Regions from separate parts of the Shinella sp. HZN7 genome, predicted to be linked through region 1. Evidence: predicted binding sites of a transcription regulator. Region 1 holds the regulator's gene; each other region holds the start of a gene.

What was found. The regulator LexA, encoded in region 1, represses DNA repair genes until DNA is damaged. The targets are predictions, from matches to a motif close to TGTTCNNNNTGTGTTCNG.
Region 2: shn_RS04160 (energy-coupling factor ABC transporter ATP-binding protein) is a predicted target of LexA. The motif match lies at 2,168-2,185, and genes of this name have one in related genera.
Region 3: shn_RS19280 (helicase-related protein) is a predicted target of LexA. The motif match lies at 3,285-3,302, and genes of this name have one in related genera.

What each region holds. Positions count from the first base shown of each region.
Region 1 is NZ_CP015736.1:1,780,321-1,786,851, forward strand. It holds gene gltA (citrate synthase) at 1-917, opposite strand, end outside; gene shn_RS08645 (ComEC/Rec2 family competence protein) at 1,225-3,672, shown strand; gene lexA (transcriptional repressor LexA) at 3,777-4,496, opposite strand; partial or broken gene glp (gephyrin-like molybdotransferase Glp) at 4,590-5,815, opposite strand; gene moaC (cyclic pyranopterin monophosphate synthase MoaC) at 5,815-6,312, opposite strand; partial or broken gene trpC (indole-3-glycerol phosphate synthase TrpC) at 6,312-6,531, opposite strand, start outside.
Region 2 is NZ_CP015736.1:854,808-861,338, reverse strand. It holds gene shn_RS04170 (hypothetical protein) at 1-954, shown strand, start outside; gene shn_RS04165 (winged helix-turn-helix domain-containing protein) at 951-2,150, opposite strand; gene shn_RS04160 (energy-coupling factor ABC transporter ATP-binding protein) at 2,331-3,011, shown strand; gene shn_RS04155 (energy-coupling factor transporter transmembrane protein EcfT) at 3,005-3,610, shown strand; gene shn_RS04150 (biotin transporter BioY) at 3,647-4,210, shown strand; gene shn_RS04145 (class I adenylate-forming enzyme family protein) at 4,215-5,702, shown strand; gene shn_RS04140 (thiolase family protein) at 5,680-6,531, shown strand, end outside.
Region 3 is NZ_CP015736.1:3,997,274-4,003,804, forward strand. It holds gene shn_RS19255 (ABC transporter permease) at 1-288, opposite strand, end outside; gene shn_RS19260 (ABC transporter ATP-binding protein) at 285-1,001, opposite strand; gene shn_RS19265 (arylesterase) at 1,061-1,705, shown strand; gene thpR (RNA 2',3'-cyclic phosphodiesterase) at 1,788-2,369, shown strand; gene shn_RS19275 (glutathione S-transferase family protein) at 2,407-3,045, opposite strand; gene shn_RS19280 (helicase-related protein) at 3,442-6,471, shown strand; gene shn_RS19285 (RNA-binding S4 domain-containing protein) at 6,476-6,531, shown strand, end outside.

The DNA.
Region 1 (6,531 bases):
TGGCCGAAGCCCATCAGGCGGAACGGATCGTTCTTGTCCTTGGCCTTGGCGACATATTCCGGGATGCGCTCGACGGAGCCGATCTCGGCCAGCATGTTGAGCGCGGCCTCGTTCGCGCCGCCATGGGCGGGGCCCCAGAGGCAGGCGATGCCGGCGGCGATGCAGGCGAAGGGGTTGGCGCCGGAGGAACCGGCGAGGCGGACCGTCGAGGTGGAGGCGTTCTGCTCATGGTCGGCGTGCAGGATGAAGATGCGGTCCATGGCGCGCGACAGCACCGGGTTCACCACATAGTCTTCACACGGCACGGCGAAACACATGCGCAGGAAGTTCGACGCGTAGTCGAGGTCGTTCTTCGGGTAAACGAAGGGCTGGCCGATATGGTATTTGTAGGCCATGGCGGCGATCGTCGGCATCTTGGCGATCATGCGCAGCGAGGCGACCATGCGCTGATGCGGATCGGTGATGTCGGTCGAGTCGTGGTAGAAGGCCGACAGCGCGCCCACGACGCCGCACATGACGGCCATCGGGTGGGCGTCGCGGCGGAAACCGGTGAAGAACTTCGACATCTGTTCGTGCACCATGGTGTGGTGCGTGACGCGATAGTCGAAATCGTCCTTCTGCGACTTGGTCGGCAGTTCGCCGTACAGCAGGAGATAGCAGACTTCGAGGAAGTCGCCGTGTTCGGCCAGCTGCTCGATGGGGTAGCCGCGGTGCAGCAGGACGCCTTCATCGCCGTCGATATAGGTGATCTTCGATTCGCAGGAGGCGGTGGAGGTGAACCCGGGATCGTAGGTGAAGGCGCCTGTATTCTTGTACAGCGTGCCGATGTCGATCACATCGGGGCCGATCGTACCGGATCGCGTCGGCAACTCGATTGTCTTGCCACCGATCGATACATCCGCGCTTGTTCCTGTCATAACGATCCTCCGTTGTTTCCAATGGCGGCACGAGGTTGTGCCGGAACCATGAACATGCTCGTTTTGCTAGCCCATTTGCACCTGACTGCCAAGCGAGACGAAAGGCAAATTGTGCATTGCGGAAATGGGCTTTCCGGCAACGCAATATCTACCCTTTCCCGCAAGTTTCAAGCAACTTTTACGCGTGTTTCGCGAGATATGGAGGGGGCATCCTTTCTGCCTGGCTTAGCATTTTCCGCGCCTACTGTTGATTGAAGATTTTTCCGTTCGGTTGCACAATGGGACGGGAACGGGTGGGGCCGGGGTCATGGAGAAGGTCGGCGTCGCGGAACGGCGGGAAATGCCCGAGGCCGATGCCTGGCGGGTGGCGCCCGATGACGCCGCCGTCCCGCGCGCCCCGGTTCGCGATCCCGTGCGCCGGGGAGCGCTGGCCACACTGCGGCGGGCAGCGGGGCGCTTCAAGGCTGCGGTGGCTGCCAAGCAGCCAAGCGCGGCCGCATTCGCCGAAGAAAGGGCGCATGGCCACTTCTTCCTTTTCGTTCCGGTCTTCCTCGGCGCGGGGGCGGCGCTCTGGTTCGCCGCCGCCACCGATCCGCCGCTTGCCACCACGCTTTTCGTCATTGCGCTCGCGCTCTGGCCGGCCTGGCGCCTTCGCCATCGCGAGGACTGGATCGCGCTTGCGGCCGGCGCCGCGCTGCTCGTTCCAGTGGGCATGCTGCTGGCGGCGCTCGAAAGCGCCCGGCTCGCAACGGTCCTGCTCGACGCGCCTGTCACCACCGAGATCAGCGGGCGGGTGCTGGCGCGCGAAAGCGACGAGCGGGGTGCGATCCGCTACCGCATCGCACTGGAGGCGACGCGCGACCCGGTGCTGAAGCGGCCGCCCGGCATGGTGACGCTCCTGGCCCGCAGCCGGCACACGCCGATCCCGATCGGCGGCGGCATAACCGGGCGGGCGCGGCTCGGGCCGCCCTCCGGCCCGGCGCTGTCCGGCCTCAACGACTTCGCCTTCGATGCCTATTTCGCCGGCACCGGCGCTGTCGGCTATTTCTATCGCGCGCCGACCGCGATTGCGGTGGCCGGGCCGGGATTGGAGGGGCGGATCCGGCAGGAGATCGCGACCTGGCGCAACAACCTCACCGAGCATATCCGCGGCCGGATCGGCGGCGATGCCGGCGCGATCGCCGCGGCGCTGGTGACGGCCGAGCAGCGGGCGATCGGCGCGCAGACGGTGGAGGCGCTGCGGCAGGCGGGCCTTGCCCATGTGCTCGCCATTTCCGGGCTCAACATGGTGCTTGCCGCCGGCACCTTCCTCGTCGGCGCGCGTGTCCTGATGGCGCTCGTCCCGGGGTTCTCCGAGCGTTACCCCGCCAAGAAGATCGCCGCTGCCGGCGCGCTCGTCATGGTCACGCTCTACATCCTCGTTTCGGGCGGCGCGATCTCCGCGGTGCGCTCCTGGATCATGATCTGCATCATGCTGGTGGCGGTGCTGTTCGGCCGCGCGGCGATAAGCCTGCGCAATGTGGCGCTCTCGGCGATCCTCATCCTTGCCGTGACACCCTCTGCCGTCACCAATCCGGGGTTCCAGATGTCCTATGCCGCAACGCTCGGTCTCGTCGCCGGCTATGCGGCCTGGCGCGAGCGTCCGGTCCGCCGGGAGGGCGGGGGAGAGCGCCTGAAACTGTTCGGCGGCGCGCTCGGGCGCTTCTTCGGCGGGCTCATGCTGTCCTCGCTGATCGGCGGGTTCTCGACGCTGATCTATTCCATCGGCCATTTCCATCGCATTCCGGCCTATGGACTTGCCGGCAACCTGCTTGCCATGCCCGTCATCAGCGCCGTCGTCATGCCCTTCGGCCTCATCGCCGTGCTGCTGATGCCCTTCGGCCTCGATGCCGTGCCCTTCGCGATTATGGGCAAGGGCATCGACTGGATGATCGCGCTGTCGACATGGGTTGCAGGCTGGAAGGGCGAGATCGTCACCGGCCGCATTCCGCCGGCCGCGTTCCTGCTGGTCGGCCTCGGCGGCGGGCTTGTCTGCATCCTGCGCACGCGGCTGCGCCATGCCGGAACGCTGCTTGTCGGTCTCGGCCTCGCGCTTGCCTGCTTTCCGGTCGCAAGCGCCACGCCGGAAGTGCTGGTGTCCGAGGACGGCCGCCTCGTCGCCATCCTTCGCGGCGAAACCGTCGCGACCAACCGGGCGAGACCGCCGGACTTCATCTATGCCCAGTGGCGGCGCGCCCTCCGGCTCGGCGATCTCACGAAACCGGAGATCCGCAGGAGCGCCGGACTGACCCTCGAGGACGCCGGCGAAACCACCGGCATGACCGCGGGGCAGAAACGGCCGCGGCGCAAGGCCGACCGGCAGAAGGCGAAGGATGCCATGGTCTCAGCGCTCGCGGCGGCCCGGACCGGCAAAGGTTTCGTCTGTGAAGCAAAGGCATTCTGCGCCGCCGTCTCGCCGAGCGGCTGGCGGATCGTCACCCTGGACGACGTCGCCTTCCTGGGCACGGCCTGCGATGCGGCCGACCTTGTCGTCGTGTCCCTGGCCCTGCGGCTGGAGGCCTGCCGCTCCGGCGCGCGCCTTGTGACGGCGCGCCACCTGAGGCGAACCGGCGCCCTCGAAATCCAGCCGGCCGACGGGGACACATCCCGCGCCGTCTCCGAAGCGCGCATCCTGCCGGCCGTGGAAAGCCTCGACCGGCCCTGGACCCGCCACCGCACCTATGACTGGCGCACCGGCAGCTTCGATCCGTCTTGAGCATTTCCGCTTTTCCTCGAACCGCGAGAACACTCCAACTCTTTGTTTTAACGCAATTCCGGACGCAGGACCGCTTGGCACGTCTGCTGGAATTGTTCCCGGGATCAGTGATAGCGGCGGATGAGGCCGACCAGCTTGCCCTGGATCTTCACCCGGTCCGGCCCGAAGATGCGGGTCTCGTAGGCGGGGTTTGCCGCTTCGAGCGCGATGGAGGCGCCCTTGCGGCGGAAGCGCTTCAGCGTGGCCTCCTCGTCGTCGACGAGCGCGACGATGATCTCGCCGGGATTGGCGCTGCTCGCCGTGCGGATGATCACCGTGTCGCCGTCGAGAATGCCGGCCTCGATCATCGAATCGCCCTTGACCTCCAGCGCGTAGTGTTCGCCGTTGCCGATCATCTCGGCCGGCACGGTGATGTCATGGGTGTTGTTCTGGATCGCGGAGATCGGCACGCCGGCGGCGATGCGGCCCATGACCGGAACGGAGACGGAAGAGGAAACCTCCGCCACGGGCGTGCGCTGCGGCGGGGCGGCGACGGGCGGCTGCTTGCCGCGGCTGCCCTCGATGACGGCCGGCGAGAAGCCGCGGCGCGGCTGCAGGCTCTGCGTATAGGCTTCGGGGAGCTTTATCACCTCCAGCGCGCGGGCCCGGTTGGGCAGGCGCCGGATGAAACCGCGCTCTTCCAGCGCCGTGATGAGGCGGTGGATGCCGGATTTGGAGGCGAGATCCAGCGCATCCTTCATCTCGTCGAAAGAGGGGGGAATGCCGGATTCCTTCATCCGTTCATGAATGAACAGGAGGAGTTCCTGTTGTTTCCGCGTGAGCATGGCCCCTCCACCGAGAATCGTGAAACAAATCCAGAACAGACACTATCTGTTCCATATGTGTTCTGCAAGGGGCTGCTGAAACAATAATACCGTTCAGGCGGACGGTTCGCGCAGGAGCAGGACCGTGCAGGCCGCGCCCGCGGGGCCGCCGGGGCATGCGGCGGGCGGATGAGGAGGCCTTCGGCGGTGGCGAAGGCCTTCATCATGGAGGAATCCTGCTTTTCGAGGGGCGTGACGCGCAGTTCGCCGGCGGGGCCGCGGGTGATGCGCGCGCGGACATAATCCTGCCGGTGGTCGTTTTCCTTGAGCGGGACGACGGTGATGGCCGGATGCTCCAGGCTCTTCGCCGGCAGGTGGGCAAGACGGCGCACGAGAGGGACGAGGAAGAGGTGGGAGCAGACGAGGCTCGAAACGGGATTGCCGGGCAGGCCGATGACCTGGACGGCGCCGAGGCGGCCGACCATCAGGGGCTTGCCCGGGCGCATCGCGATTCGCCAGAAGTCGAGATCCATGCCGGCCGCGCCGAGCACGGGCTTCACGAGGTCGAAATCCCCGACGGAGGCGCCGCCGAGCGTGACGAGGGCGTCGATACCGAGCGTCAGCGCGTGGCGCACGGCCGCCAGCATCGCTTCCTTGTCGTCGGCGACGATGCCGAGGTCGATCACCTCGGCGCCGGCCGCGCGGGCGAGGGCCGCGACGCCGTAGGTGTTGGAGGCGATGATCTGGCTGGCGCCGGGCGGCGTACCTGCCGGCACGAGCTCGTCGCCGGTGGCGAGCAGGGCGATGCGCGGGCGGGCACGGACGGTCAGTTCCGCATGGTTCATGGCCGCCGCGACCGTCAGGCGGCCGGCATCGAGCACGTCCCCGGCCTTCAGGACGATCTCGCCTTCGGCAAAATCCTGGCCGCGCGGGCGGATGTGGCGGCCTTTCGGCGTGAGGAAGGTGGTGCGGATGCGGCCGTCTTCCAGCACCTCGGCATCTTCCTGCAGCAGCACGGTATCGGCGAAGGCCGGCAGCGGGGCGCCGGTGAAGATGCGCACGGCCTCGCCGGGACCGGCGGTGCCTTCGAAGGCGTGGCCGGCGGAGGAGAGGCCTGCGACCCTCAGGATCGCGCCGAGCGCGGCGATATCCGCGTGGCGCACGGCATAGCCGTCCATCGCGGAATTGTCGAAGGGCGGCTGCGTCAGCCGGGCGGCGACATCCTCGGCAAGCACGCGGCCGTCGGCCTCCTGCAGCCGGACCGTCTCCGTGCGCCGGATCGGACGGGCGGACAGAAGCAGGCGGTGGAGGGCGTCCTCGACGGGAAGCAGCGCCGCCATCAACCGGCGTCCCCGCGCCGGTAGTCGCCGGAGCGGCCGCCGGATTTTTCGACGAGGCGGATGCCGCCTATCTCCATTTCGCGGTCCGCGGCTTTCGCCATGTCGTAGATGGTCAGGCACGCGACGCTGACGGCCGTCAGCGCCTCCATCTCGACGCCGGTGCGGCCGGTGAGCCTGGCCATCGCCTCGACGCGCAGGCCCGGAAGGGCGCGGTCCTCGCGGATATCGACGGCGACCTTCGTCAGCATCAGGGGATGGCAGAGCGGGATGAGGCTGGCGGTCTGCTTGGCGGCCATGATGCCGGCAAGGCGCGCCGTGCCGATCACGTCGCCCTTCTTGGCATCACCCTTGAGGATGAGGTCCAGCGTTGCCGGCGCCATGCGGATGGACCCTTCGGCAACCGCGATGCGCACCGTCTCGGCCTTGTCGCCGACATCCACCATGCTGGCTTCGCCGGACGCGCCGATATGGGTGAGCGTGCGGGCCTCCTCGGCCATCATTCCGCTGCCAGCATGCCGGCCGAGCCGGTGAGGAGTTCGCGGGTCGCCGCCGCCACGTCATCCTTGCGCATCAGGCTTTCGCCGACGAGGAAGGTGGAGATGCCGACCTTGCCGAGCCGTTCGCAATCCGCATGGGTGAAGATGCCGCTCTCGCCGACCAGCAGCCGGTCCTCGGGCACCATGCCGGCGAGCTTTTCCGACACGGCGAGATCCACC
Region 2 (6,531 bases), 930 kb from region 1:
GATTTCAGCATCGGCAGGACCATCGGCATCCTCACCAAGACCATGCCGTTCATCCTCCTGCGCATGGTGATCTACTTCGTCATCACGCTCGCCTTCATCCTCGCCACGGGTGCCGGGGCCGGCATCGGCTACGGCGTCGGCTCGCTCAGCGAAAGCCCGGAATCCTATGCCGTCTGGGGCGGCTTCATCGGCATGGGCTTCATCGCCACCGTCGTCTACTGGGCGCGCGAATGGCTGCTCTACATGGTCAAGGCCGCCCATATCGCCGTCATCGTCAAGCTGATCGACGGCGAGGCGCTGCCGGATGGCAAGGGCCAGGTCGCCTATGGCCGCGAGATCGTCACGGCCCGTTTCGGCGAGGCGAACGTGCTCTTCGCGCTCGACCAGCTCGTCAAGGGCGTGATCGCCGCCATTACCGGGCTCATCGGCGGCATCGCCGCCTTCCTGCCGATCCCCGGCCTCGATGCCATCGCCCGCTTCGCCAACACGGTCATCCGCCTGTCGCTGACCTATGTCGACGAGATCATCCTCGGCTACAACATCCGCACGAACAGCGACAATGCCTGGGACAGCGCCCGCCGCGGCCTCGTGCTCTATGCACAGAACGGACTGACGATGGTGAAGAACGCCGTCTGGCTCGCCGTCTTCCTCTGGGTGCTGTCGATCGTCGTCTTCCTGCTCGCCCTCGCCCCCGCCGGCGCGATCCTCTACGCCTTCCCCGGCGAGATCGCGGGCTACGCCTTCGTCGTCGCCATCGTCTTTGCCTGGGCCTTCAAGGCCGCCGTGCTGGAGCCCTTCGCGATCGCCGCGCTGATGGCGGTCTATTTCGACACGATCCGCGGCCAGGTGCCCGACCCGGAATGGGACGCCAAGCTGACGGGCGCTTCGGAAAAATTCCGTGCGCTCACGGAAAAGGGCAAGGCCGCCTTCGGTGGACGGCCGGTGACGGCCTAACCCGTCTCCCCGCGCCAGCCGTCGAGATAACGCACCGTCTCCACGCCGGCGAACTTCGCCACGCGCGCCAGTTCCGCGTCCAGCTTTTCCAGCCGGCCCGTGGAGGCGCGGACCTTCGGCTCCCACCACAGCCGCTTGACGTCGAGCGTGCCGGCCTTGCGGTCGGCCTTCATGTCGATGCGGCCGACGAGGCGGTCGCCTTCGAGCAGCGGGAAGACATAGTAGCCGTATTGCCGCTTCGGCTCCGGCACGAAGATCTCGATACGATAGAAATAGCCGAACAGCCGCTCGGTGCGGTTGCGGTCGCGGATCAGCGGATCGAAGGGCGAGAGCACGCGCAGGCGCGCGGGCGGATCGGGAACGTCGCCGAGACAGGCCGGGAAATCGGCGAAGGCATGGGAGGCGCGCGGCTTGCCGCCATCCGCCGGCACGATGGCGACGGGGCGCAGTTCCTCGCGATGCGCCTCCACCCAGGCCCTGGCCTCGTCCGGCGTGATCAGGGCCCAGAAGGCGGCGATCTCGCCATGGGTGGCAAAACCCAGCCGTTCCAGGGCGCTGCGGCAGGCCCAGTCGACGAAGGCGTCGTGCTCGACATCCGGCGCATGGTGATGGGCCGGCAGCACGCGCTCGACGAGGTCGTAGACCTTCTGGAAATTCTCGCGCCGGGCGATCGCCAGCTTGCCGGTGTGCCAGAGATATTCCAGCGCCGTCTTGTTCGGATGCCAGTTCCACCAGCCGCCCGACTTGTGATCGTCGGCCTTCAGATCGCGCGACAGCACGGCGCCGCCGAAGGCGATGCGCTCGTAGGTCTCGTCGAAGGCCTTGTCGAAGCCTTCCCCCTGCCATTTGCGCCAGCGCTCGGCGATCGAGGCCTCCTTGCGGCGGAAGCGATGTTTCCAATAGCGGAAGAAGGCGCTCGGAATGATGGAGGCATCGTGCGTCCAGTGTTCGAAGAGCTCGCCGTCCTTTTCCAGCAGCGCCGTCAGGTGTTCGCGCCGGTAGGTCTGGTTGCGCGAGAACAGGATCTGGTGATGCGCCCGCTCCACCGTGGCGATGCTGTCGACCTGCACGAAGCCGATGTCGTGGATGAGGTTCAGCAGGTCCGCCTTGCCGAGAAGGCGGCCGGGCGGTGCGCTCAGGCCTTGCCGGGCGAGAAAGATACGCCGGGCCTCGGCGTTGGAGAGGAGAATCGTCATGGTGGATGATAGGCACATATTCTTGGTTTGTTCCACCCGATTTCGACAGGAACGCGGGATCGGGCGCTTTGCCCCTTGCCGGATTGTCGCTTATCGCACGGACCGGTGCGGAAAACCTCTTCGCAGGTGCGGTAGAATTGCCTATAGCTCCCCCACCATCCACGAAACGGGACCCCGCTTTTGGATATCGTCTTCTCCGCCGCAACGGTGACCTATGCCGGACGCGCCGCGCTTCATCCGCTCACGCTTGCGCTGAGCGAATCGCGCATCGGCGTCGTCGGGCTCAATGGATCGGGCAAGACCACCATGGCGCGGCTGATCAACGGCCTCGTCAAGCCGACGGGCGGCACGGTGACGGTCGACGGGCTGGACACGGTGGCCGACGAAGCGGCCGCGCGCGGCAAGACCGGCTTCATCTTCCAGAACCCGCAGCACCAGATGATCCTGCCGATCCTTGCCGAGGACATCGCCTTCGGCCTCAAGAACCGCGGCTTCGGCAAGGCGGAGATCGCCGAGCGGACGGAGGCGGTGCTTGCCCGCTTCGGCATATCCCACCTGGCGCGGCGGCGCGTGCACGAGCTTTCCGGCGGCGAGACGCAGCTCGGCGCGATCGCCAGCGTGCTCGTCACCGGGCCGGACCTCTTGATCCTCGACGAGCCGACCAACCAGCTCGACCTGAAGAACCGCGCGCTTATCGAGCGCACGGTGGCGGGCCTGCCGGAGCAGGTGCTCGTCATCACGCACGATCTCGCGCTGCTCGACGGTTTCGACCGGGTGCTGGTCTTCCACGAGGGCCGGCTTGCGGCCGACGACCGGCCGGCGGAGGCGATCCGCGCCTACCGGGAGATCGCAGCATGCTGAACGGGCTCGACATCGAGGGCGATTCGCCGCTGCACCTGATGCCCGTGCGCGGCAAGCTGGTCCTGCTCTTCGCCGCCGCGATCGGGCTCTTCCTGATTGCCGACCTGCGCATCCTCGTGCCGGCGCTCGGGCTTTCCGCCATCCTCTACCTTTCGACCGGCATCGGCCTTGGCGAGGCCTTGCGGCGCGTGCGCTTCGTGCTTTTCACGGTGCTGCTCGTCGCGGCCGCGAACTATGCCTTCCATTCGCTGCACGAGGCGCTGGTCGTCCTCTGCCGGCTGAGCGCGCTGGTCCTGCTCGCCGCCGCCGTCACCGCCACGACCTCCATCTCCGCCTTCATGGACGAGATCACCCGGCTCCTGACGCCGCTCGAACGATTCGGCTTCGTGCGCGCGGCCGATGTGAGTCTCGCGGTCGGCCTCGTCATCCGCTTCGTGCCGGAGATCTTCGCGCGTTACGGCGAGATAATCGATGCGCACCGGGCGCGCGGCCTGCCGGTCCGGCCATTGACCACCCTCGTGCCGCTCATCATCCTGACGCTGAAGGACGCCGACACGATCGCCATGGCGATTGACGCGCGCGGCTTTCGGCGGCACTAAGCATTCGACCCAATTTTGTCCACCGGGGAACCTGACATGACCACCAGAGACATCGTCCTCGTCGCTCTCTTCGCCGCGATCATCGTGGTGCTGGGCCTGCTGCCGCCGCTCACGCTCGGCTTCATTCCGGTGCCGATCACCGCGCAGACGCTCGGCGTCATGCTCGCCGGCTGCATTCTCGGCGCAAGGCGCGGCGCGGCGGCGGTGCTGCTCGTGCTGCTGCTCGTGGCGATCGGCCTGCCGGTCCTGTCGGGCGGGCGCGGCGGCCTTGCCGTCTTTGCCGGGCCGACGGCCGGCTATCTCGTCGGCTGGTTCTTCGGCGCCTATGTCTGCGGCCTGATCGCCGAGCGCTTCGCGAAGGAAGACCAGCCGGAGCTGGCGCAGTTCCTCACCTTCCTTGCCGCCTCCGTCGTCGGCGGCATCGCGGTCGTCTACCTCTTCGGCGTTCCGTGGCTCGCCTATATGAGCGGCAAGGCCTTCTTCGAGACGGCCCTCGCCTCGCTCGTCTTCGTGCCCGGCGACCTCATCAAGGCCTTCGTCGCCATGCTGGCCGGCCGCGCGGTGCTCGCCGGCTATCCGCTGCTGCCGCAGCGCGCCTGAGCCGATGCCGCTTTCCGGCGCCCTCGAACGGCACGCCGCCGAAAGCCCCTCAAACCCGGCCTTCCACCTGGAGGACCGGGTTCTTTCCTACGGCACGCTCGCGGCGACCGCCCGGCGGTTCCACGCCGTCTTCGCCGACCTCGCCCCGCAAGGCCGCAGCGCCATCGGGCCGGAAAACCGGCTGGTCGCGATCATGACCGGCAACCACGCGCTCTTTCCCGCCGCCTTCGCGGCCGCCACGGCCGGCGCCAACTGCGCCGCGCTGATCGATCCGCATCTGCCGGAAGCCCAGCGCCAGCGCCTGATCCGGAAAATCGACCCCGACCTTCTTGTCATGCCCCATGGAGCGGAGCTTTTCGTGGAGAGCCGGCACGGCGATGCGTGGGACGTGATCGCCGAAAGCGCCGCGCTGGACGCGCCGCCCCTGCCGGAAGGGGCAGCCGACGATCCGTTCCTCATCGTCTTCACCTCTGGCACGACCGCCGATCCGAAACCGATCATCCGCGACCGACGCTCCTGGCGGACCAGCCTTGCCACGGGGGCGCCCTTCTTCGGCATCGACGAAACGGTGAGCACCTATGCTCCCGGCCCCCTCGCCCATGGCCTTGCGCTCTATGCGATGATCGAGACGCTGCTTGCCGGCGGCGCGTTCCATTCTGCCGCGCATTTCGATCCGGATGCCGCGCTGGCGGCGATCGGGGCGAATGCCATCCGCCGCCTCGTCCTGGTGCCGACCATGCTGCGCCGGCTCGCCGCGGAGCCGCCGGTGACCGGCGTCACGGCCATCACGATTGCCGGTGCGAAATTGACGGCGACGGACCATGCGCTCTGTGCGGCGCATTTCCCCAGGGCGGCGCTGCGCGAATATTACGGCGCCTCCGAACTCGGCTTCGTCACCGTTACCGCGCCGGGCGAGGCCGCCTCCTCCACGGCGGTCGGCAGGGCCTTTCCGGGCGTCAGGATCGCCGTGCTCGACGATGCCGGCAGGCCGCTGCCGGCGGGCGAGACGGGCACGGTCTTCGTCGAGAGCCCGCTGGTCGCGACCGGCTATCTCGGGCAGGGCGACGGGGCGGGACTTTCCCGCTTCGGCGCGCGCGCGACCGTCGGCGACCTCGGCTTTCTGGAGACGGACGGCATGCTGCACCTGCTCGGCCGCTCGGGCGGCATGGTGCTGTCCGGCGGCAACAACATCTATCCTTCGGAGGTGGAGACGGCGTTGTGCGACACCTGCCTCGTGCGCGCCGCCCATGTCTTCGGCATCGACCATGCCGATCTCGGCAGCGAGCTCGTCGCGGTGATCGAGCCGGAACGGCCGGGCCTGACGCCCTGGGCGCTGACGGCCGCGCTCTCGGAATTCCTGCCGCGCTACAAGCAGCCGCGCCGCATCTGGCTGTGCCGCGCCATGCCGGTGACGTCCTCCGGCAAGGTGGCGGCGAAGACCGTGCGGCAATGGGTGGCGGAGGAGAGCGATGCGCTCGACCGTTTCCTCTGACCGTATCCCCGTCGTCGCCGCGGCCTTCCGCACGCCGATCGGCCGCATCGGCGGCATGCTTTCGGCCATCGAGCCGGCCAGCCTCGCCGTGCCGCTCATCCGGAAAATCCTTGCCGAGACGGGACTGCGGCCGGACGCCGTCGACGACGTGATCCTCGGCAATGCCGCCAACAGCGCGGGCAATCTCGCGCGCCTTGCCGCGCTGGAGGCGGGCCTTCCCATTTGCGTGCCCGGCATGACGGTGGACCGGCAATGCGGCTCCGGGCTGGAGGCGATCGCGCTGGCGGCGCGGCTGGTGCAGGCGGGCGCCGGGCGCTTCTACCTTGCCGGCGGTACCGAGAGCACCAGCCGCGCCCATCTGCGCTTCCGCCCGCCGTCAACGCCGGGCGGCGCGCCCGAGCCGCTCCGCCGCGCCCGCATGGCGCCGGATACGGTGGGCGATCCGGACATGGGCATCGCCGCCGAAAACGTCGCCGCCCATGCCGGCATCAGCCGGGAGCGGCAGGACCTTTTCGCGCTCGAAAGCCATCGCCGCGCCGTAGCGGCCCAAAAGGCCGGGCGCTTTGCCGGCGAGATCGTGCCGGTCGACACGCCCGCCGGCACCGTCTCCCGCGACGAATGCCCGCGCGAAAACACCGCGCTGGAAAAACTCGCCGCGCTGAAGCCCGTCTTCCGCCCCGACGGCACGGTGACGGCGGGCAATGCCTGCCCGGTCAATGACGGCGCCGCCGTCGTGCTTGTCACGTCGCTCACCGAGGCGCAGAGGCTGGGCCTGACGGTGCTGCTGGAAATCGTCGACAGCACGGTCGCCGGCGTCGATCCGAACCTG
Region 3 (6,531 bases), 2.2 Mb from region 1:
GCTGGAGGAGAGGGAAACATCGCCCAGCCCCTGGAAGTGCTTCAGCTCTTCCGGGGTCGCGAAGCGGTTGTTGAATTCGAAGCGCACGTCGCCCGCAAGCAGGGTCTGCCCCTGCGAGGCGATCGCCTGGGTGATGGCGCTCGACACCGAATTGACACCCGCGATCGCCGCCGTTCCGAGCGCGATGCAGGCGAGGAAGATGTAGAACCCCTTGAGGCCGCCGCGCATTTCGCGCAGCGCCAGGCGAAGCGCCAGCGGAAACTGTCTGAGGACCGTGCCGATCCTCATGCCGGCACCGCCTCGGCCAGCGTCGCCTTGATCGGCGCCGCGCCGGAAACGATCTCGCCGGAGCGCATGGCAACCTGCCGGCTGCACCGGGCGGCGAGCGCGGGATCATGCGTCACCAGCACCAGCGTCATGCCGCGCTCGGCCTGCTTGGCGAAGAGAAGATCGGCGATCTGCCGGCCGGTCTCGGTGTCGAGGTTGCCGGTCGGCTCGTCGGCGATCAGCAGTTTCGGCGAGGGCGCGAGCGCCCGGGCGATCGCCACGCGCTGCTGCTCGCCGCCCGAGAGCTGGCCGGGATAGTGCGACAGGCGCTCGCCGAGGCCGACCGCCGTCAGTTCCCGCCGGGCGATCTCGAAGGCGTCCCGCACATTGGCGAGCTCCAGCGGCACAGCGACGTTTTCCAGCGCCGTCATGTTGGGAATGAGGTGGAAGGACTGGAAGACGATGCCGATATTGCGGCCGCGGAAATCGGCCACCTGGTCCTCGGTCATGCCGTGCAGGCCCGCGCCGTCGATATGGATCTCGCCGCTGTCCAGCCGTTCGAGCCCGGCCAGCACCATCAGGAGCGTCGACTTGCCGGAGCCGGACGGGCCGACGATGCCGACCGATTCGCCCCCCTCGATCGAAAGGTCGATCCCCTTCAGCACATGAACGGAGGCGGCCGCCCGGCCGAGGGTGAGATCGGCTTTTTTGAGATCGATGATGGTTTTGGCCAAGGAATTCTGCCCTATATGTCTTGAAGCAACTGGAATGCCAGCAATCTAGGATCAGCAACATGTCGTTTAAAGCGGCGCTTGGATTTTTCGCCTCACTTGCAATCACAGCTTTGTTATCCGTGAATGCCGCCCGGGCGGAGCCCGTGAAGCTCGTCGGCTTCGGCGACAGCCTGATGGCCGGCTACCAGCTACCCGCGACGGACGCCTTTCCGGTGAAGCTGGAGAAGGCGCTGCGCGAAAAGGGCTACGAGGTCGAGATCGCCAATGCCGGCGTTTCCGGCGACACGAGCTCCGGCGGCCTTGCCCGGCTCGACTGGTCGATCCCCGAGGGCACGCAAGGCGTGATTCTGGAACTCGGCGCCAACGACGCGCTGCGCGGCATTCCGCCGGAACAGACGGAGAAGAACCTCGACGCCATGCTGACGCGCCTCAAGGAGCGCGGCATCGCGGTGCTGCTTGCCGGCATGCTGGCCCCGCCGAACATGGGCCCCGACTACGGCGAGCGCTTCAACAGCATCTACCGGCGCATGGCGGAAAAGCACGGCGCCGCGCTCTATCCGTTCTTCCTCGACGGGGTCGTCACCAAGGCGAACCTGCAGCTCGACGACGGCATGCATCCGAATTCCGAGGGGGTTGACGTGATGGTCGCGACGATGCTTCCGGCCGCCGAAGCGTTCATCAAATCGATACCGGCGAAGGAGTAGTTTTCGCGGGTGCGAAATAAGGGTTGCGCAAAAATCCATTGCGTGATTCGCTGACAGTACATTCCAGCAGGGAGAAGTCGCCATGCCGAGACTTTTCGTCGCCCTCGAAGTGCCGCGCAATGCTGCCATGAGCCTCTCCTTGCTGAGAGGCGGACTTCCCGGAGCCCGCTGGATCGATGTCGAGAACTTCCACATTACCTTGCGTTTCATCGGCGATATCGACGGCCGCACCGCCGACGAGGTGGTCGACAAGCTCGACCGCATCGAGCGCCCGGAATTCCAGCTCGCCCTGTCGGGCCTAGGCTCCTTCGGCTCGAAGAAGCCGCATTCCGTCTTCGCCGGCGTGACGCAGGCGCCGGAAATGTACGCCCTCCAGGGCGAAATCGAGCGCATCTGCCAGCGCCTGGGCCTTCCCGCCGATCCGCGAAAGTTCACGCCCCACGTCACGCTCGCCCGCCTGCGCAACGCCCGCATCGAGGACGTCGCCCACTACCTTTCCGGTCGCGGCAATTTCCACACCGCCCCCTTCACGGTGAACCGCTTCGTGCTGATGTCCTCGAAGGAATCCGTCGGCGGCGGGCCATACCTCACGGAAGAGGTTTTCCCGCTTTACGAGTCCGGCGGCGGCTGGGACGGCGCGGACCTGCGCGACCATCCGGTTTGACCGGCGATACGGCGCACATCTCCAGGAGAGGACCGCCCTAACCGGGCAGCGGCGGCAAATCGGGTGCGTTCAGGCCCTGAAAGGGATCGCGCCACGCATCCATCTTTTCGAGCCGCTCGTTCCAGCGTTCTATCGCGGGATATTCGGCGAGCGGCAGCCGGGCGGCGTCGTTGAACGGCAGAAACGTCGCCATGCGGAAATCCGCAAAGGAAACCGCATCGCCGACGAGCCATGCGCGGTTTGCCAGTTCGCTCTCCAGCATGGCGGCGGCCTTGTGAAACTGCTGCAGTCCCTCTTCAACCATCCGCTCGTCGCAGGGCCCGAAGCCGTAACGCTGTTTCGTGCCGCGCTCCCAATGCACGATGTCGCATGCCTTGACGAAGTTTTCCTTCGCCCAGCTGATCCAGCGGATCATGTCCGGTTCCTCGTCGTCCGTCCGCCAGAAGTTCGAACCGGCGCTGCGCGAGAGCCAGCAGACGATGGCATCGCTCTCCCACAACGTCCGGCCGGGCAGCTCCAGAATTGGCAACAGCAGGTTCGGATTGAGTGAAATGTAACGCTCCGCCTGGCCCGGAGCGCGGGGAGCGGCGAACTCGAATTCGACGTCAGCGTCCAAGAATCGGGCCGCAGCGACCGTCAGGCGAGGGTTGGGATTACGGCTGAAATGGATCTTCATCTGGTTTGTCTCCGCTTGTCACCCCTCAAGGACGAACGAAGCGGTCACGGTCCGACACGGGAAGATGGAATCATGGCCGCTCGCGACTTCGCTTCGCGCCGGTCGGCCCATCAGGGCGCAGCCGCATCGCGCTTAATCCTTGATGCGATTCGGTATTTCGTGGCGCCGCAGCCAACCCCGCCAGTCCATTGTGGTGAACAAACCCTGAATCATCCCATGTCAGCGATTCGTCTCCGATTTGTTCGCAGACTGTTCCAGGCACCGTTCAATGCTGGAGAAAAGCGGCGCTTTTCGCCTTGCCCCTTGCCATTGTCCGCCTCGATGGGCATCTGTTGCCTGCCGGATGCGTCCGGCGAGAGTTGAAACCTGCCGGGGCGTGACTTGTCGCAAGCACCCATGATCTTGAGCGGCCGCGGGGTCACCGCGGTGCTCGGCCCGACCAATACGGGCAAGACCCACTACGCAATCGAACGCATGGTGGCACATGAGACGGGCATCATCGGCCTGCCTCTGCGCCTCTTGGCGCGCGAGGTCTATACGCGCCTCGTCGACAGGGTCGGCCAGCACAATGTGGCGCTCGTCACCGGCGAGGAGAAGATCACGCCGCACATGGCGCGCTATTCGGTCTGCACGGTGGAGGCGATGCCGCGCGAGACGCGCGCCTCCTTCGTCGCGATCGACGAGGTGCAGCTTGCCGGCGATCTCGAACGCGGCCACATTTTCACCGACCGGGTGCTGCATCTGCGCGGCCGCGACGAGACGCTGCTGCTCGGCGCCGCCACCATGAAGCCGATCCTCGAACAGTTGCTGCCGGGCCTCAACGTCGTGGAGCGCCCGCGGCTTTCCCAGCTCTTCTATTCCGGCTCCAAGAAGATCACCCGCCTGCCCCAGCGCACGGCCATCGTCGCCTTCTCGGCCGACGAGGTCTATGCGATCGCCGAACTGATCCGCCGCCAGCGCGGCGGGGCGGCGGTGGTGCTCGGCGCACTTAGCCCCCGCACCCGCAACGCCCAGGTCGCGCTCTACCAGGAGGGCGACGTCGAATATCTCGTCGCGACCGATGCGATCGGCATGGGCCTCAACCTCGACGTCGACCATGTCACCTTCGCCCAGGACCGCAAGTTCGACGGCTACCAGTTCCGCAACCTCAATCCCGCCGAGCTCGCCCAGATCGCCGGCCGCGCCGGCCGGCACCTGCGCGACGGCACCTTCGGCGTGACGGGCCGCGTCGATCCCTTCGACGACGAGCTGGTCAAGCGCATCGAGACGCACCAGTTCGACCCGGTGCGCGTCCTGCAATGGCGCACGCCCCGCTTCGACTATTCGTCTCTTGCGAACCTGCGCAAGTCGCTCGATGCGCCGCCGCCGATAGGCGGGCTGACGCGGGCGCTGCCGGCCGTCGACCAGCAGGCGCTGGAGCACCTGTCACGCTACCCCGACGTCCGTGATCTCGCGACGACGCCGGAACGTGTCGAAAAGCTCTGGGAGGCCTGCGCGCTTCCAGACTACCGCCGCATCACCCCCGCCCAGCACGCCGACCTCATCTCGACGCTCTATGCGGATCTCATAAAACGCGGCACAGTTAACGAAGACTTCATGGCCGACCAGGTGCGCCGCGCCGATAGAACCGATGGCGAGATCGACACGCTTTCGGCACGAATCGCACAGATAAGGACATGGACCTATGTGTCGAATCGGCCCGGATGGCTTGCCGATCCGACACACTGGCAGGAAAAGACGCGGGAAATCGAAGACCGATTGTCCGATGCGCTACATGAACGGTTGACGAAACGCTTTGTTGATCGCAGGACATCTGTGCTCATGAAGCGCCTGAGAGAGAATGCGATGCTGGAAGCTGAAATCAGTGTGAATGGCGATGTCTTCGTAGAGGGACATCATGTCGGGCAGTTGGCCGGTTTCCGGTTTACGCTGGCCTCCGGAACGGAAGGTCCCGATGCGAAGGCCGTGCAAGCGGCTGCGCAGAAGGCGCTCGCGCTGGAGTTCGAAGCCCGCGCCGCACGCCTGCACGCCGCCGGCAACAGCGATCTCGCGCTCGGCTCCGACGGCACCGTGCGCTGGCTCGGCGATCCCGTCGCGCGCCTGGCGGCAAGCGACCACGTCATGCGCCCGCGCGTCATCCTGCTCTCCGACGAGCAGCTGACCGGCAATGCGCGCGACCACGTCGCCGCCCGCATCGAGCGTTTCGTGAACCATCACATCGCGACCGTGCTGAAGCCGCTCGACGACCTTTCGCGCGCCGAAGACCTGCAGGGCCTCGCCAAGGGCCTCGCCTTCCAGCTCGTCGAAAACCTCGGCGTGCTCTTCCGCCGCGACGTGGCGGAGGACGTGAAGTCGCTCGACCAGGAAGCCCGCGCCTCGATCCGCAAGCACGGCATCCGCTTCGGCGCCTACCACATCTTCATGCCCGCGCTCCTGAAGCCGGCCCCGGCCGAGCTCATCACCCTGCTCTGGGCGCTGAAGAACGACGGCCTCGACAAGCCGGGCTACGGCGACCTCATCCCGGTGCTCGCCGCCGGCCGCACCTCCGTCGTCACCGATCCGAGCTTCGAGCGCGCCTTCTACAAGCTCGCCGGCTTCCGCTTCCTCGGCAAGCGGGCCGTGCGCATCGACATCCTGGAGCGCCTTGCCGACCTCATCCGCCCGCTGCTGCAGTGGAAGCCGGGCACGCCGCGCCCCGAGGGCGCCTATGACGGCCGCCGCTTCATGGCGACGACCGCCATGCTCTCCATCCTCGGCGCGACGCCGGACGACATGGAAGAGATCCTCAAGGGCCTCGGCTACCGCGCCGACAGCGTGAAGGCCGAGGAAGTCGCCGCCCATCTCGCCGCGCAGGCCCCGGCTCCGGCCGATGCCGCCGCCGCAGCGCCGGCCGAAGCAAATACGGAAGCGTCCGACGAACACGACGCCGATGCGGCGGAGGGCGAAGGCGAAGCCCCGGCTGCCGCCGTCGAGGCATCGGTTGCCCCCGTCGAAGCCCCGGCCGCCGAGACCGTCGAAGATCCGGTACCGGCAGAAGCCGCTGCAGAAGGCGAACCGGTCGAAGCCAAGCCCGTGCTGCTCTGGCGCCCGGGCTCGCGCCACGACAACCAGCGCCAGGGCCACCGCCAAGGCGGTGAGCGTCAGGGACAGGGCGAGCGTCGCGGCGGTGATCGCCATCGCGGCCAGCCGGCCGGCGAACGCGGCGAGCGGCGTGACGGCGGCCGCGGCCGGCCCGACCAGGCCAAGGGCCGCGACGGAAAGCCGCAGGGCGGCAATCGCCCGGATCGGAATGAGCATCGCCCCGATCGCGGCGGCAAGCCGCAGCAGGCGAAATTCGAAGCCCGGCCGCCCCGCAAGGAAAAGCCGATCGACCCGGATTCCCCCTTCGCCAAGCTCGCAGCGCTCAAGGAGCAGATGAAGAAGTAGGCCGATGGCACGCGACGAGGAACAGCCGGCAGGTCAGGCGCGACAGCGCATCGACAAATG